Regions from separate parts of the Bariatricus sp. HCP28S3_A7 genome, predicted to be linked through region 2. Evidence: predicted binding sites of a transcription regulator. Region 2 holds the regulator's gene; each other region holds the start of a gene.
What was found. The regulator Rex, encoded in region 2, represses fermentation and respiration genes when NADH is low (regulators of the CRP and FNR family bind a similar motif). The targets are predictions, from matches to a motif close to ATTGTTAANTANTTAACAAT.
Positions count from the first base shown of each region.

Region 1: fucO (lactaldehyde reductase) is a predicted target of Rex. The motif match lies at 2,405-2,424, and genes of this name have one in related genera.
Region 3: ACTNA4_RS14565 (4Fe-4S dicluster domain-containing protein) is a predicted target of Rex. The motif match lies at 1,805-1,824, and genes of this name have one in related genera.

Region 1 is NZ_JBQHSG010000002.1:187,601-192,875, forward strand. Features, by position in the region: gene ACTNA4_RS02250 (TetR/AcrR family transcriptional regulator C-terminal domain-containing protein) at 1-430, shown strand, start outside; gene ACTNA4_RS02255 (hypothetical protein) at 479-901, opposite strand; gene ACTNA4_RS02260 (MATE family efflux transporter) at 901-2,220, opposite strand; gene fucO (lactaldehyde reductase) at 2,451-3,596, shown strand; gene ACTNA4_RS02270 (hypothetical protein) at 3,894-4,124, shown strand; gene yihA (ribosome biogenesis GTP-binding protein YihA/YsxC) at 4,409-4,999, opposite strand; gene lon (endopeptidase La) at 5,015-5,275, opposite strand, start outside.
Region 2 is NZ_JBQHSG010000003.1:48,870-54,144, forward strand. Features, by position in the region: gene ACTNA4_RS02765 (NADP-dependent isocitrate dehydrogenase) at 1-833, shown strand, start outside; gene ACTNA4_RS02770 (ABC-F family ATP-binding cassette domain-containing protein) at 877-2,802, opposite strand; gene ACTNA4_RS02775 (redox-sensing transcriptional repressor Rex) at 2,946-3,596, shown strand; gene ACTNA4_RS02780 (NAD(P)H-hydrate dehydratase) at 3,694-5,217, shown strand; gene alr (alanine racemase) at 5,214-5,275, shown strand, end outside.
Region 3 is NZ_JBQHSG010000035.1:13,098-18,372, forward strand. Features, by position in the region: gene ACTNA4_RS14550 (alanine/glycine:cation symporter family protein) at 1-182, shown strand, start outside; gene ACTNA4_RS14555 (PadR family transcriptional regulator) at 550-891, shown strand; gene ACTNA4_RS14560 (permease prefix domain 1-containing protein) at 878-1,717, shown strand; gene ACTNA4_RS14565 (4Fe-4S dicluster domain-containing protein) at 1,911-3,362, shown strand; gene ACTNA4_RS14570 (DUF4352 domain-containing protein) at 3,426-4,307, opposite strand; gene ACTNA4_RS14575 (alpha-hydroxy-acid oxidizing protein) at 4,539-5,275, shown strand, end outside.

The DNA.
Region 1 (5,275 bases), on a different contig from region 2:
CCGCAATTTTCTTGACAAATATGACCTGATCAACTGGTATTTTGATAAGCTTCTTCTGAAATCCTTTGAACATATGGGAAGCGGCGAGACGATATTTGAAGGACTGAAACGAAAATTCGATTACATACAGGAGGAGCGGGTATTTTTCGCTGCTGCTTTCCGGTCCGATGCGCAAAATTCTCTGAAAGAACATGATTTCGAACTGATTTTAGAATTCTATTCCGATCTGATCCGAATAAAGACCGGTCATGCTCCGGACAGCGAGATCCGTTTTCTTCTGGAAATGTACTGTCAGAGCTCCATTTACATGACGGTCAAATGGGTGCTGAGCGGCATGAAATCAAGCTCCGAAGAACTGGCACGCATGCTGGTAAAAGCCATGCCCGCCAGACTTGAGAAACTGTTTACAGAGCTGGATGTTTTATCATAACATACTGTTTTCAGAGACTTTCTGAAAAATAAATTACAGAAAGTCTGCCTACTGATTGGAGGAGTAAAACTCTATCCACGCATCGTACATTTGCTCTGCATTTTCACATTGCCCCAGCTCCTCGGCAGCTGTATTTCCTGAAATATCCCAGACTAAATACATAGCAAGATAATCAATCAGACCACTGTACTGTCCATTATGATGTCCTTCAAGCAGCACAGGGATTGCATCTTCTCCCAGAGACTTTATATTTTCATAGTATTCATTATCCATATAGTCAAAAGGATTACTGCTGGTGGCATCACCCGTACTTACGCAGCCCTGCAAATTTTCCATAATCAATCCTTCTAATTCATTTTCACAGATGTCCTCACCGGCTGTTTCTATATTTTCTATCGAACTCTTGGCATTTCCGCATCCTGATAAAAGCGTAACTGCACTAACCAATATGATTATAAAAAACTTTTTCATTATTTCTCATGCACCTTTCTCCTGACGATGAAAAAGCACACTACCTGCATGGCAATCGTCAGAATCCACGATACAGGATAAGAGATAAACAGCACCGAAAGGGACCTGTAACGTGGGAAAATGCCAAATATCCACACAATTCGGGTTCCTACAGTTCCAACGATAGAAAGCATCATCGGCGCTGCGGAAAATCCCATGCCGCGCATGGCTCCCGGAAACAGATCCATAAATCCGCACAGAAAATAAGTAAGTGTTGTATACGAAAGGATCTCCATTCCACAGCGGATCACTTCTTCATTCTCCGTATAAATTCTTAGAATCTGACTGCCAAATATGTAAGATCCTCCTCCAAGTACCAACGCAACAATCATACTCAGAATCATACAGTCCACCAGAATCTTATCCATTCGCTTCCATTTTCTGACTCCGTAATTCTGGCTTGTGAAACTCATGCATGCCTGCGTCACCGAATTGACCGACACAAAAAGGAATCCCAGAATATTATTGGCCGCCGTATAACCTGCCATTGCGATCGAACCGAACGAATTCACCGAGGACTGCAGAAGCACATTGGAGAAATTGATGACCGTACTCTGTATCCCGGCCGGCACACCTACCTGGAATATCTGTTTCAAATAGCAGCCCTTCAGCATGAGTTTGGAGAAGCGGAACTGATAGCTTCCTTCTGACCGATATAGACAGCGCAACACCAAAATACAGGAAATCATCTGGGAAAACACGGTCGCAATCGCCACCCCTGCAACGGACAGATGGAAAACAATGACCAGGATCATATTCAAAACCGCATTGATCACGCCGGATATGATCAGGAAAATCAATGGGCGCTTTGTATCACCGACCGCACGCAAAATGGCTGCCCCGTAATTATATAACATAAAAAAAGGCATCCCCAGAAAATAGATACGCATATAAAGTGAGGACTGCTCGATAACGTCTGCCGGTGTCGCCATCAGCTCAAGTGCAAATTTTGAAAAAAATATTCCCACAAAGACCATCACGATTCCGCTGATTGCGGCAAATGCGATCGAAGTATGAACCGTTTCCGACATCTGCCGGTCTTTTCCCGCGGCAAAAAACCTGGCAGCCAGTACATTTGTCCCAAGTGAAATCCCCATAAACAGATTCACGAACATATTGATCAGCGCTGTGGTCGAGCCGACCGCCGCCAGTGCCTGACTTCCCGCGAATCTCCCCACCACAATGACATCTACCGCATTAAACATCAGCTGCAGAATCCCGGAAAGCATAAGCGGCAATGAAAAAGAAACCAATTTATCCATAATGGTGCCATTACACATATCAATCTCATATTTATTCTTATTCAAATCCTCATCCCCCTTTACCACTAATCACTATAAGTCAATTCTTCGGAAATGTCAATTTTCCCGGAAGCCCTTTCGGCTTCATTTCAGAATTTTTCAAGATAATTATTTGTCAAAAGTTACAGATTCTTCATTCTGTAACTTTCTTTCGGAGCCAAATATTGTTAAAATAATATCAGAAATAAAAAGTAAAGGAGAAATTAAAAATGGCAAACAGAATTATGTTGAATGAAACTTCTTATCATGGTGCAGGTGCTATCGCTGAAATCGCAACAGAAGCAAAGGCACACGGATTCAAAAAAGCATTCGTATGCTCAGATCCGGACCTGATCAAATTCAACGTTACTTCCAAAGTAACAGATATTCTTGACAAAGAAGGACTTGCTTATGAGATCTATTCTGACATCAAGGCAAACCCGACCATCGAGAATGTTCAGCATGGTGTTGCAGCTTTCAAGGCATCCGAGGCAGACTACATCGTTGCAATCGGCGGCGGTTCTTCTATGGATACTGCAAAAGCAATCGGCATCATCATCGCTAACCCGGAATTTGAAGATGTAAGAAGTCTGGAAGGCGTTGCTCCTACCACAAAACCATGTGTACCGATCATCGCAGTTCCTACAACAGCAGGTACCGCTGCAGAAGTAACCATCAACTACGTTATCACAGATGTTGAGAGAAAGCGTAAATTCGTTTGCGTAGACCCACACGATATGCCAATCATCGCAATCGTTGACCCGGATATGATGTCTTCTATGCCGAAGGGACTGACCGCATCAACCGGTATGGACGCTCTGACACATGCAATCGAAGGTTATACCACCAAAGGCGCATGGGAAATGACTGATATGTTCCATCTCAAAGCAATCGAGATCATTTCCAAATCGCTCCGCGGCGCTGTTGCCAACACCAAAGAAGGCCGCGAAGGAATGGCACTCGGCCAGTACATCGCAGGTATGGGATTCTCAAATGTTGGTCTTGGAATCGCTCATTCTATGGCTCACACTCTGGGCGCTGTTTATGACACTCCGCATGGTGTTGCCTGCGCAATGATGCTCCCGATCGTTATGGAATACAACCAGGAATGCACCGGCGAGAAATATCGTGAAATTGCTCGCGCTATGGGCGTAAAAGGTGTAGACGAAATGTCCGAAGCAGAATACAGAAAAGCTGCGATCGATGCAGTACGTCAGCTCTCTGAAGATGTTGGAATCCCAGCTAAACTGGAAGCCATCAAAGAAGAAGATCTTGACTTCCTGGCCAAGTCCGCTCATGCAGATGCATGCGCACCTGGGAATCCGAAGGATGCTTCTGTAGAAGATCTGAAAGGATTGTTCCGGAAGGTTATGTAGGGGTTTTAGTCCGCCGCAGGGAGGGTGTGAAAGGAGTCGCTCCGAGGCTCTACTCCCTGCGACTTGTGAACTCGAAGATGTAAACAGAATCCCGGTGTAGTCGGCAAATGTGCCTCCTGCACCGGGATTCTGACATCTTCGGTTCCCAATTCTCCGGTCGTGCCGCTTAACCTCCGCTCCTTCCTTTCACACCCTCCCTACGGCTCACTCAAACTTCCTATACATCGAATAGGGGCGATGGGGGACGCCTTTGCTGCGCTCGGCTGGGATTGGGAGTTTTATGGGGAGAAGCTTCAGGTGCTTAGGAAGAAGAGGAATCTGACTCAGGAGCAGTTGTTTGTATCGCGGGCGGCGATTTCGAAATGGGAAAATGGACGGGGCTTTGCTGTTCTGGGATTATGCCAGCTGATTCGCAGGAAAAGTCTGTTCAAAGTGGATCAAGACATCCTGGCCGGTCTCCTCCTCTCCGCAACCCTGGTCAGCCTCTATCACGATCTCTTAGAACTATCATCTCAAACCAAACATTAACCCTCCCCCATACAATTCCCAGTGACAGGCAGCCCTCCCAGGCTGCCTGAATGCGTCCCTTCCACACCCACCAAGTTCTCCCATCTTGAACCTACCAGGAATCAGGCATACTCTGAATGCAGAGGTTAAGCAGAGGAGGCGGAAAACGCAAATCCTACAGCATGTAAAAAAAACTGAGATGCGAGCCACACTTGGCGAACATCTCAGTTTTTACTACATGCTGTTGATTTGCGGTTGCAGCCTCCGGCGCGTCGGCGCATTCAGAGTATGCCTGATTCCGTCCCTCAAGACAAAGAACAAACCTCCTCTGCCAGCTCCCATATCTCTTCCCGTCCCTGCTTCGTCTCCGCAGAAAACGGAATCACAACCGTCCCCGGCTGAAGCTTAAGTCCTTCCTTGATTGCTTTCACCTGCTTCTGGATCTGACTTCTCTTGATCTTATCCAGCTTTGTCGCAATAATGATCGGGTTGTATCCCTGCGCCACGATCCAATCGTACATCATCTTATCATTCGCTGAAGGATCATGCCGGATATCAATCAGCAGAAAGACCGCTTTCAACTGTTTTGATCCGTGCAGATACCGTTCGATCAGCTGTCCCCACTGGATTTTTTCCTGTTCCGATACTTTCGCGTATCCATATCCCGGCAGATCGACAAGATAAACCGCTTCATTGATATTATAGAAATTGATCGTCTGCGTTTTTCCCGGTTTCGCTGAAATACGCGCATACGATTTCCGGTTCATCAGTGCGTTGATGAGGGAGGACTTTCCTACATTTGACTTCCCGGCAAATGCGATCTCAGGCAGCGTATTGTCCGGCAGTTTACTGGTGATTCCGCATACTGTCTCCAGATTTACATTCTTAATAACCACTCTCCATTCACCTCCCTATTCCGCACAGATTTCCGACCCTGCGCAAACATCCTTCTCATAACAGTCTTCTACTCCTTCGCAGGCATCCTTTTCCACACAAATCGCGTGTTCCAGCACTTCCCTCATATGGGCCACCGGTATGATTTCCAGTCCTTTTGTAATCTCTGAGGAAATCTCTTCCACATCTTTCGTATTTTCCTTCGGCACGAGAACCGTATGGATTCCTGCGTTCTTGGCCGCCAGAAGTTTCTCCTTGAGCCCGCCGATCGGTAATAC
Region 2 (5,275 bases):
AGAACTGGAAAAAGCCGATCACGATTGCAAGACACGCTTACGGGGATGTTTACAAAGGTTCTGAAATGAAGATCCCGGGTGCCGGAAAGGTAGAACTGGTTTATACCGCAGAGGACGGAACCGAGACGAGAGAGCTGGTTCATAATTTTACCGGATCCGGAATTGTTCAGGGCATGCATAATATTGATCAGTCAATCGAGAGTTTTGCAAGAAGCTGTTTTAACTATGCACTGGATACGAAACAGGATCTCTGGTTTGCAACGAAAGATACGATTTCCAAGAAATACGACCATACCTTTAAAGATATTTTTCAGGAGATTTTTGATGCAGATTACAAAGAGAAGTTTGAAGAAGCCGGAATCGAGTATTTCTATACGCTGATCGACGATGCCGTAGCACGTGTGATGAAGTCTGAAGGCGGTTATATCTGGGCATGTAAGAACTATGACGGTGATGTGATGAGTGACATGGTTTCTTCCGCATTCGGATCACTGGCCATGATGACTTCCGTGCTGGTATCTCCGGAAGGATACTATGAATATGAGGCAGCACACGGAACGGTACAGCGGCACTATTACAAGCACCTGAAAGGAGAAGAAACATCTACTAACTCCGTGGCAACGATCTTTGCATGGACGGGGGCACTCAGAAAACGTGGTGAGATGGATGGAAATCAGGAGCTGATGGATTTTGCCGATAAGCTGGAAAAGGCAACGATCGATACAATTGAAAGCGGAAATATGACTAAAGATCTTGCACTGATCACGACGCTTCCAAATCCGACTGTATTGAACAGCGAAGATTTTATCAAAGCGATCGCTGAGAGATTGTAAATAAAAACAGGAAAAACGCGCCGATAAGGCGCGTTTTTAACAGTTATTCAGCCAGCTCTTCCCATTTTTCATAGAGCTCTTCCAGCTCTTCTTCATTTGCAGCCTTTTCCTTTGCCAGTTCCTGACACCGGACGGAATTGGTATAGATTTCTTCCTGCATAAGAAGCGTATCGATCTCCTGGTTTCGTTCTTCCAGCCGGGTAATGCGTTCTTCCGTCTTTTTCAGTTCGTTCTGACGCTTCCGGATTCTTGCTTGTTCTTCTTTCTGTTCCTGCCAGCTCATTTTGGACTGGGACATTGAAGAAGTGCCTTCATTCGTAGATTGCTTGTCTGAAATATTGCCACCGGCGTATGCCGTCGTGAGTTCCTCTTTCTTTTCGAGATAGTAATCGTAGTTTCCAATATAATTTACAAAAGTATGGTTCACCAGGTCAAGAATACGCGTGGCTGTCTGGTTGATGAAATAACGGTCATGGGACACATAAAGTACGGTTCCGGTGTACTCATTCAATGCATTTTCCAAAATTTCTTTCGAAGCGATGTCCAGGTGGTTCGTAGGCTCGTCCAAAATCAGGAAGTTCGCCTCGGAGAGCATCAGCTTTGCAAGAGATACTCGTCCGCGTTCTCCGCCGCTCAAATCACCGATCATCTTAAATACATCATCGCCTGTGAATAAAAATGCAGCTAGAACATTCCGGATCTGTGTATTCGTAAGTGTCGGATAATCATCGGAGATCTCTTCAAAGATCGTTTTTTCCATGTGAAGTACGTGATGTTCCTGATCGTAGTAACCGATATGTACATTGGTTCCCAGTGTAAAGCTTCCCGAATCCGCCGCGATCACATTGTTCAAAATCTTAAGCAGTGTCGTTTTCCCTGTTCCGTTATCGCCTACGATGGCTACATGTTCACCTCGCTTAATCTCGAAGCTGACATCCTGAAAAAGGACCTGGGGAGCAAATGATTTTCCAAGGCCTTCAACGCGAAGCACGTCGTTCCCGCTCACACAGGAAGGCTCCAGGCTTAAATGAATATCGGTATTCAGCTCAACCGGTTTTTCAACAGGTGTGATTTTGTTTAACAGCTTTTCCCGGCTTTCCGCACGTCGGATTGATTTCTCGCGGTTGAAGGAACGAAGCTTTTCGATGACTGCCTCCTGATGCTTGATTTCCCGTTGCTGATTCAGATATTCTTTTAGCCTTGCGTCTCTGAGCTGCTGTTTCTTCTGGGCATAATCTGAATAATTTCCCATATATGTCATCAGTGTACCGTTTTCAATCTCCAGCACTTTCGTTACGACACGATTCAAAAAATAACGGTCGTGGGAGACGATGAGCACTGCACCGGAGTAATTCAGCAGGTAGTTCTCAAGCCATGCGATTGAATTCATATCCAAGTGATTGGTAGGCTCATCCAGCAGTAAAATATCCGGTTTCGTCAGCAGAAGTTTGCCGAGGGAAACACGTGTCTTCTGGCCGCCGGAAAGGGCGTCCACCGGTTTCTGAAATTCATCCTCAGTAAACCCAAGGCCTTTAAGAACACCGACCAGTTCGCTTTTATAAGAATAGCCGTCAGCACGTTCAAATGCAGCGGTAAGTCTATGATAAGTGTCAAGTTTCATCTGAAGTGCGTCACCGGTCAGCGTACTGATTTCCAGTTCCAGTGCACGAATCTGACGTTCCATTTCGATAATCTCAGATTTGGCGGTGCGGACTTCTTCGTAAATGGTATTCCCGCTCATCAGGTCCTGGTGCTGGGCAAGATAGCCCATTGTTTTTCCTTTGGTAAGAATTACATCACCGTCATCACTATTCAATTCACCGACGATCATTTTCAAAATTGTGGATTTCCCGGCGCCGTTCAGACCGACCAGCGCCGCTTTCTCACGGTCTTCTATATGAAAGGAGCCTTTATTCACAATAACCTGCTCCCCAAAGGATTTCGTTAAATTGTGGCATGCCAGTATCATTTTCAAACCTCCTTATACTGTAGAAATAGGTACTGTCTACCTCATTATATCGGAAATACAATAAAAAACAACTATTAAGTTTGACTTTTTTATGTCATTTTTATATAATGAAATTTAGAATAAGAATGGAAGGTGGATGTCAGGTGGAAGAAAGAGAAATATCTCAGGCAGTAATCAGAAGACTTCCGAGATACTATCGTTATCTTGGCGAATTGCTGGAACACGGTGTGGAACGAATATCCTCCAACGATTTGAGCAAGAGAATGAAAGTAACTGCATCCCAGATTCGTCAGGACCTTAATAATTTTGGTGGATTTGGACAACAGGGATACGGGTATAATGTAAAATACTTATATACGGAAATAGGGAAAATTCTGGGACTGGACAACCAACATAACATGGTCATTATCGGTGCCGGTAATCTTGGACAGGCACTGGCTAATTATGCAGCATTTGAAAAAAGAGGTTTTGTATTAAAAGGATTATTTGACGTGAATCCACGACTTGTGGGAATTACGATCCGCGGTGTGGAGATCCGGATGATGGATGAACTGAGTGATTTTATTCAGAAGAATGATATTGAAATCGGAGTACTTGCGATTCCGAAGACAAGAGCCATAGATGTTGCGAATGTTCTGGTTGATAATGGTGTGCGGGCGATCTGGAATTTTGCACATACAGATTTGAATCTTCCGGATAATATTATTGTTGAGAACGTGCATTTATCGGAGAGTCTGATGAGACTTTCATACAATATAACACGTTATAATATGGAACATACAGATAATTCATAATTCGACAGAATGTGTTACACACATTTTGCCTGAATCGGCGTAATGAGAGAAGAGTTCCGGCTGCGGGGCTCTTTATTGCGTATTGGAAGGTGAGAATATGAAATATATATTGACGGCTGAACAGATGAAAGCGGCGGACGGAAGAATGATCCATGAGATCGGGATTCCTTCGCTGGTACTGATGGAACGTGCGGCGCTTCAGTGTATGGCTGCAATGAAAGAAGAGCAGATTGATCTGTCCTATGCACTGGTGGTATGCGGCTCCGGCAACAACGGTGGAGACGGATTCGCGGTGGCAAGACTGCTTGCCGAAGAAGGAAAAAGGGTCGATGTGTGTTTTGCCGGAAAATTGGAATCCAGGAGTGAAGAAACGAAGCAGCAGATGCATATTCTGGAAAATCTGGGCGTGTCTGTAGGAAACACTTTACCGGAGAAGGAATATAGTGTTATTATAGATGCCGTATTTGGAATCGGGCTTTGCCGAAATATCGAAGGACATTACCAGAATGTGATTGAACAAATGAACCGGTATCAGGGATACAAAGTTGCGATTGATACTCCGTCCGGAATTTCCGCTGACACCGGGGAAGTACTGGGATGTGCGTTCCGGGCTGATTTGACAGTCACGTTTGCATACGCTAAGGCAGGTCAGGTTTTCTTTCCGGGTTCCGAGTATGCGGGGAAAGTACTGGTAAAGGATATCGGCATTACGGATCCGGGCTTTGAAAACCGGGACGATCTTTATTTTATGCTGGAAAAACAGGATGTGATTTCCAGGATGCCGGAGAGAAAGCCGGATTCCAATAAAGGAAGCTATGGAAGGGTTCTTCTTATTGCCGGAAGTAGGGGAATGTCGGGGGCAGCGTACTTAAGTGCCCATGCGGCGTACATGGTAGGCGCAGGCCTTGTACGGATATACACGGAAGAATCCAACAGACAGATTCTTCAGCAGCTTCTGCCGGAAGCTATTATCACGACTTATGATGAGATGGCCTTAGATTGTTTCCGGGAACTTCCAGATCTGCTTCAATGGGCAGATGTGGTCTGCATCGGATGCGGACTTGGAATTTCAGAGTATTCGCGGAGACTTTTTAAAATGACGCTGGAAATGAACCGGAAGCCGTGTGTGATTGATGCGGACGGTCTCAATCTTCTTGCGGAATTTACCGAAGAAGAGCGAAGAAAATGGGCGCGCCAGAAAGAACAGTATGTGCTGACACCTCATATGAAAGAAATGTCAAGATTGACAGGATATCCTGTTGCAGAACTAAAGAATCATAGGAACGCTCTTCTACGTGAGTTTGTTGAAAAAATGCAGGTCGTTTGTGCCATGAAAGACAGCAGAACACTCGTCGCAGCTTGCGGACATCCGACGTTTCTGAATTCATCCGGAAATGCAGCAATGGCGAAGGCCGGTTCCGGTGACGTGCTGGCAGGAACGATTGCCGGCCTGATGGCTCAGAACCTCCCGACTTTTGACGCGGCTGTGTTGGGAGTATATCTGCACGGCCTTGCCGGAGATACGGCAAGAGAAGAATGTGGATCCTACAGTGTGCTTGCTGAAGATCTCATCCGGGGGCTTGGCAGAACACTAAAAACTTTGGAGGAAAACTTGAAATGAAGACATATAACAGACTGCGCGCAGTGATCGATCTTGATGCAGTAATGTATAACATGCA
Region 3 (5,275 bases), on a different contig from region 2:
CAACCAAGCCGTTTCTTATGATTGCTTTGGTGTTTATTTTCCTTGGAACACTTGCATCCAACGATCTTGTATGGGAACTTTCCGATATGTTTAACCAGCTAATGGTTATTCCAAATGCAATCGCCCTGTTCGCGCTGACGGGTGTGGTTGTAACGAGTATGAAAGAAGACGGAGGAAAGTAATTCATATTGTGATAAATAAAAAGCCGATACATGCTGCATCGGCTGAGAGAAAAGAGAGGATCTATATTAAAGGTGTCTGCCCTTTGGGCGGGCACCTGATTTTTTAGGCGGACATCCTGACATCCATACAGAGTCGGTATCATCTATGATTGCCGGCGTCCTTTTAATTTATGCTTTAAGTATAATAGTAAAATATGGAAAGAATGTGACCATGGACTTAAGAAATTTTGAAAAATATTAAGAACATCTAAAGTACTTATAAAAAATGTATTCTCTATATGATGCAGCTTCAGAATACGGAAAGAATCACTTGACATATATAGATTACCGATATATCGAAGATCAACACATGAAAGGGGAAGTATTTATGGCAGTAGATAAAAGTTTAATTTCCGGAAGCACAGCAATGCTGATATTGAAGCTGTTGGAAGAAAAAGATATGTATGGCTATGAGATGATTGAGACGCTTAGGGAGAAGTCGAATAATGTCTTTGAACTGAAGGCGGGGACTCTTTATCCGCTTCTGCACTCAATGGAAGAGAAGGGATGGCTGACTGTCTATGAACAGGAATATGGCGGTAAGCTTCGTAAATATTACCGGCTGACCAGGGAAGGGAAGAAACAGCTTGCTGCAAAGAAAGCAGAGTGGAAGGAATACTCCACGGCAGTTGTGAATGTGCTGGGAGGTGTGCTTTATGACCCGGCTTGATTATCTGAAGCTTTTGACAGAACAGATTCGCTGCAAAAAGGCAAGACTGATGATTGAAGAAGAATATCAGGCCCATATTGACGACCAGAAGCTGGATTTTATGGCGCAGGGCATGAGTGAAGCGGAAGCAGAAGAAGCGGCTGTGAGGGAGATGGGAGATCCGGTGGAGGCAGGAGTACAGCTTGACAGGATCCACAGACCGAAGATGGATATGAGACTGATTGCTATGATCGTCATGCTTGGTATATCGGGAGTTGCCATACAGGTTTTTCTGGAGAGAACAGCAATACTCTGCGGAGCAGGCGATTACCTCGCAGCATCTTATGATCCGGCGGGACTCAGGTTTATTTTGTGGACGGCAGCAGGAAGCATTTTGATGTTGGGAGTCTGTTTTGTGGATTACACGCTGCTTGGCAAATATGCACTCCGGATCTGGGCTGCAATGATGATGATGATGGCAGTATACCGGGTATTCGGCAGAACCGTGAATGGAATGTATCCAAAACAGGGACTGTTTTACTGTGTGCTGGTTCCGGTTTTTGCGGGTGTTGTTTTTCACTTCCGCGGAGCAGGAAAACAAGGGATGATGAAATGTATTCTCATATTGGTATTATCAACAGTGCTTCCACTGGATTTAAATTCCAGTGTGTATATGATTTTATTTTATATGACAGGGGGATGCATTTTAATACTTGCCGTTCATAAGCGGTGGTTCGGAAAAGAGAAAAAGCGCCAGTACATACTGATGGCCGGAACGACAGTCTTGCTGCCTGTGGGGATTCTACTGTCTATTACCAGAAATCAGAATGTTGTGAAAGCGGGATAACCTTTTGAATCCATGAGTTTGGGTTACGTTTTGCGAAAACAGAACATTGTGTTTGAGGCTTGTACATTGTATGCAAAATAGTACAAGATTGTTAAAAAAATGACTGGGAAAAGAAGAAAACTCATGTTATGATTTGAATCAGAAACGAGATACATTATTATGATTGAGAAAATTCTTTTTGGAGGGTAAGAAGTTGAGAAACGCAGACGCAAATGTAATCAAAATCAAACATGAAGTACTGGAAGAAGTAGCACGTCTGGCATTTGCCGGGGAACTCGAGGAGTATAAGGACGATATCGCAATGAAGTTGATTCCGGGTCCACTGCCGCAGTTCCGCTGCTGTATTTACAAGGAACGTGAGATTATCAGACAGCGTGTACGCCTGGCTGAAGGAAAAGCGCCTGGAATCAAGGATGATGGAAATGTAATCCAGGTAATCAGTTCTGCATGCGAGGACTGCCCGATTTCCAGTTATGTCGTAACAGAAAACTGCCAGAACTGTCTTGGAAAAGCATGTATCAACGCCTGCAATTTCGGTGCGATTGAACCGGGAAGGTATCGTTCCCATATTGACGCTTCCAAATGTAAAGAATGTGGAAAATGCGCACAGGCCTGTCCGTACAATGCAATTGCTCATTTGAAGAGACCATGCAAATTCAGCTGTCCGGTAGATGCGATTTATTATGATGAAAATGGTATTTCCGTTATCGATGATTCAAAGTGTATTCGTTGTGGAAAATGTGTTCACAGTTGTCCGTTCGGAGCAATCGGATACAAATCCTCCATTGTAAATGTAATTAAAGCAATCAAATCCGGTAAGAAAGTATACGCGATGCTGGCACCGGCAACAGAAGGACAGTTCGGTGTGGACATCACCATGGAAAGCTGGAAAAAAGCAATGAAAGAAGTTGGATTTACGGATTTCATTGAAGTGGGACTTGGTGGTGATCTAACTGCGAAATATGAAGCAGAAGAATGGGTTGAAGCCTATAAAGACGGACGTAAAAAAGTAACCTCCTGCTGTCCGGGATTTGTCAATCTGGTACGGAAGCATTATCCGGAATTGAGTGATATGATCTCTACAACGGTTTCTCCGATGTGTGCAGTTTCCCGCCTGGTGAAGGCAAAAGAACCAGATGCGGTTACCGTATTTATCGGACCATGTCTTGCAAAGAAATCAGAGATTGCAGATCAGAGGATTGAAGGAAATGCAGACTATGCCCTGACTTACAGTGAAATCCGTGCAATTATGCGTGCGAAGGGTGTTGCTCTGGAACCGGCAGACAATACTTATCAGGAATCTTCTGTATTTGGAAAGCGATTCGGAAATTCCGGCGGTGTTTCAGATGCTGTGATGCAGAGTATGAAGGAAGCCGGTGAAGAACTGGATATTAAAGTGTACAAGGCAAATGGTGCAGTTGAATGTAAGAAATCACTGCTGCTTATGAAAGTCGGACGTCTGCCTGAGGATTTCATCGAAGGAATGGCTTGTGAAGGCGGATGTGTCGGAGGACCAAGTGCTTTTAAAGATCAGATGCTCGCAAAGAAATCCAGAGATTCGCTGATCAAAGAAGCAGATGCGAGAGGAATCTGTGAGAACCTGAAGAATTATGATGAGACTTCATTCTCTATGCACAGAGAATAAACATTATTAAAAAGGGAGTGCTGAGGCGCTCCCTTTTTTTAGATTCTAATTTGAAACCATGGATTATTTTGATATTTTAAATACGACACCCTCATCCTTCCAGACCTGATCGGTATAGTGAATCTCCAGATTCATCCAGTCTGTCGGAACTTCCAGACAGAGATACCCACTTAGTGAAGAACCGGGAGCAATGGAACCATCCATCTGCTGACGGTCCGTGTTCGCGGCAAGGGCGGTAAAAGCATTGACGCTATAGTCAAGCTTTATTTCATTACAATAGGATTCAAAACTTGCCATGCTGCTGACGGTGATATCCTTTTCCGCCTGATTGGTAATCGTAAGGTTGACAAAGACAAATACATTGCCTTCCTGAGGGGAAGCCCATTCGTCACCTTTGGATTCCTCGTAATCGGTTACCTGAATGGAGATATCATTCAGCGTAGCGGTGTCGCCAAGTGCATAGGAGGTGTCATCTCCACCCGTTTTTGTGGTATCATCTGTCTGAGGATCCTGAGAATCCTGGGATGACTTTGTAAACGGAAGTAGATCTTTGCTGATTAGACCGGATTTTACGGCGACAACTACGATCAGGATGACTGCGAGCAGGAAAATCAGAATCATTCCTGCTAATTGTTTCTTTTTCTTTTTGGACCTTCTTCCGGATCTGCTTTGACTGGATGAAGAACGTTTGCCTGATTTGGGGGAAGAACCTTTTGATTTCCGGTTGCTGCCTTCTGACCGTTCAGTCTTCCGTCCGGGCTTTTCCGGTTCCGAAGGTTCTATTGCATCTTCTGTATCATAAAGTGTATAATCTGTATAATCATCATCAGTCTCATCTGGTATCAGGGATGTCGCCGGATAACGTTTCCGGCAGGAATCGCAGAGATAATATCCCGGATACTTTTTACTGGGACGTACATCAGATCCACATCTGGGGCATTTCATATGGTACTCTCCTCTATATATTTCTCTAACTTTGCTGTATGCAAATTTAAGTGCCTATGTGGACATTATAGCATATCAAAGTAAAAAAACAAGTAAAGGTCACAGAATATTTAGAAATCCATGGAATGGATTTCTTGTTTTCCGGATAGGAAAGTGTTATGATTATCATAAGTATCGGCTTCATTTGGGTAAGAAAAATACCGATGGATAGAAGAAAGCGAGGCAGAGAACATGGATTATAAAGAGGTACTTGAAAATGCAAGAGAATCGATAGGAAATTATTGTAAAGCCTGTCCGGTATGTAATGGAAAAGCATGTGGGAAACAGATACCGGGACCGGGAGCGAAAGGTGTTGGGGACACGGCTATTCGCAATTATGAGAAATGGCAGGAGATCCGTGTAAACATGGATACCATCTGTGACGGAGGAGAAATAGATTCATCCTGTGAGCTGTTCGGACAGAAGTTTGCGTATCCGTTTTTTGCCGGTCCGGTTGGTGCAGTGAATTTACATTATAGTGAGAAATATGATGATATTTCCTATAATCAGGTTCTTGTATCTGCATGTGCGCAGAATGGAATTGCGGCATTTACCGGAGACGGAGTGAATCCGCTGGTTATGGAAGGAGCGACTGCGGCAATCAAGGAGAGCGGCGGCATGGGTGTTCCGACCATCAAACCGTGGAATCTGGAAACGATTCAGGAGAAAATGCAGTTGGCGATCGAATCAGGAACATTTGCGGTTGCCATGGATGTGGATGCTGCCGGACTTCCGTTTCTGAAAAACATGACACCGCCGGCAGGAAGCAAGAACGTCAAGGAACTTGCGGAAATTGTGAATATGGCAGGCGTGCCGTTTATCGTGAAAGGTGTTATGACGGTCAAAGGAGCGCTGAAAGCAAAAGAAGCAGGAGCAGCAGCAATCGTGGTTTCCAATCACGGAGGACGTGTTCTGGATCAGTGCCCGGC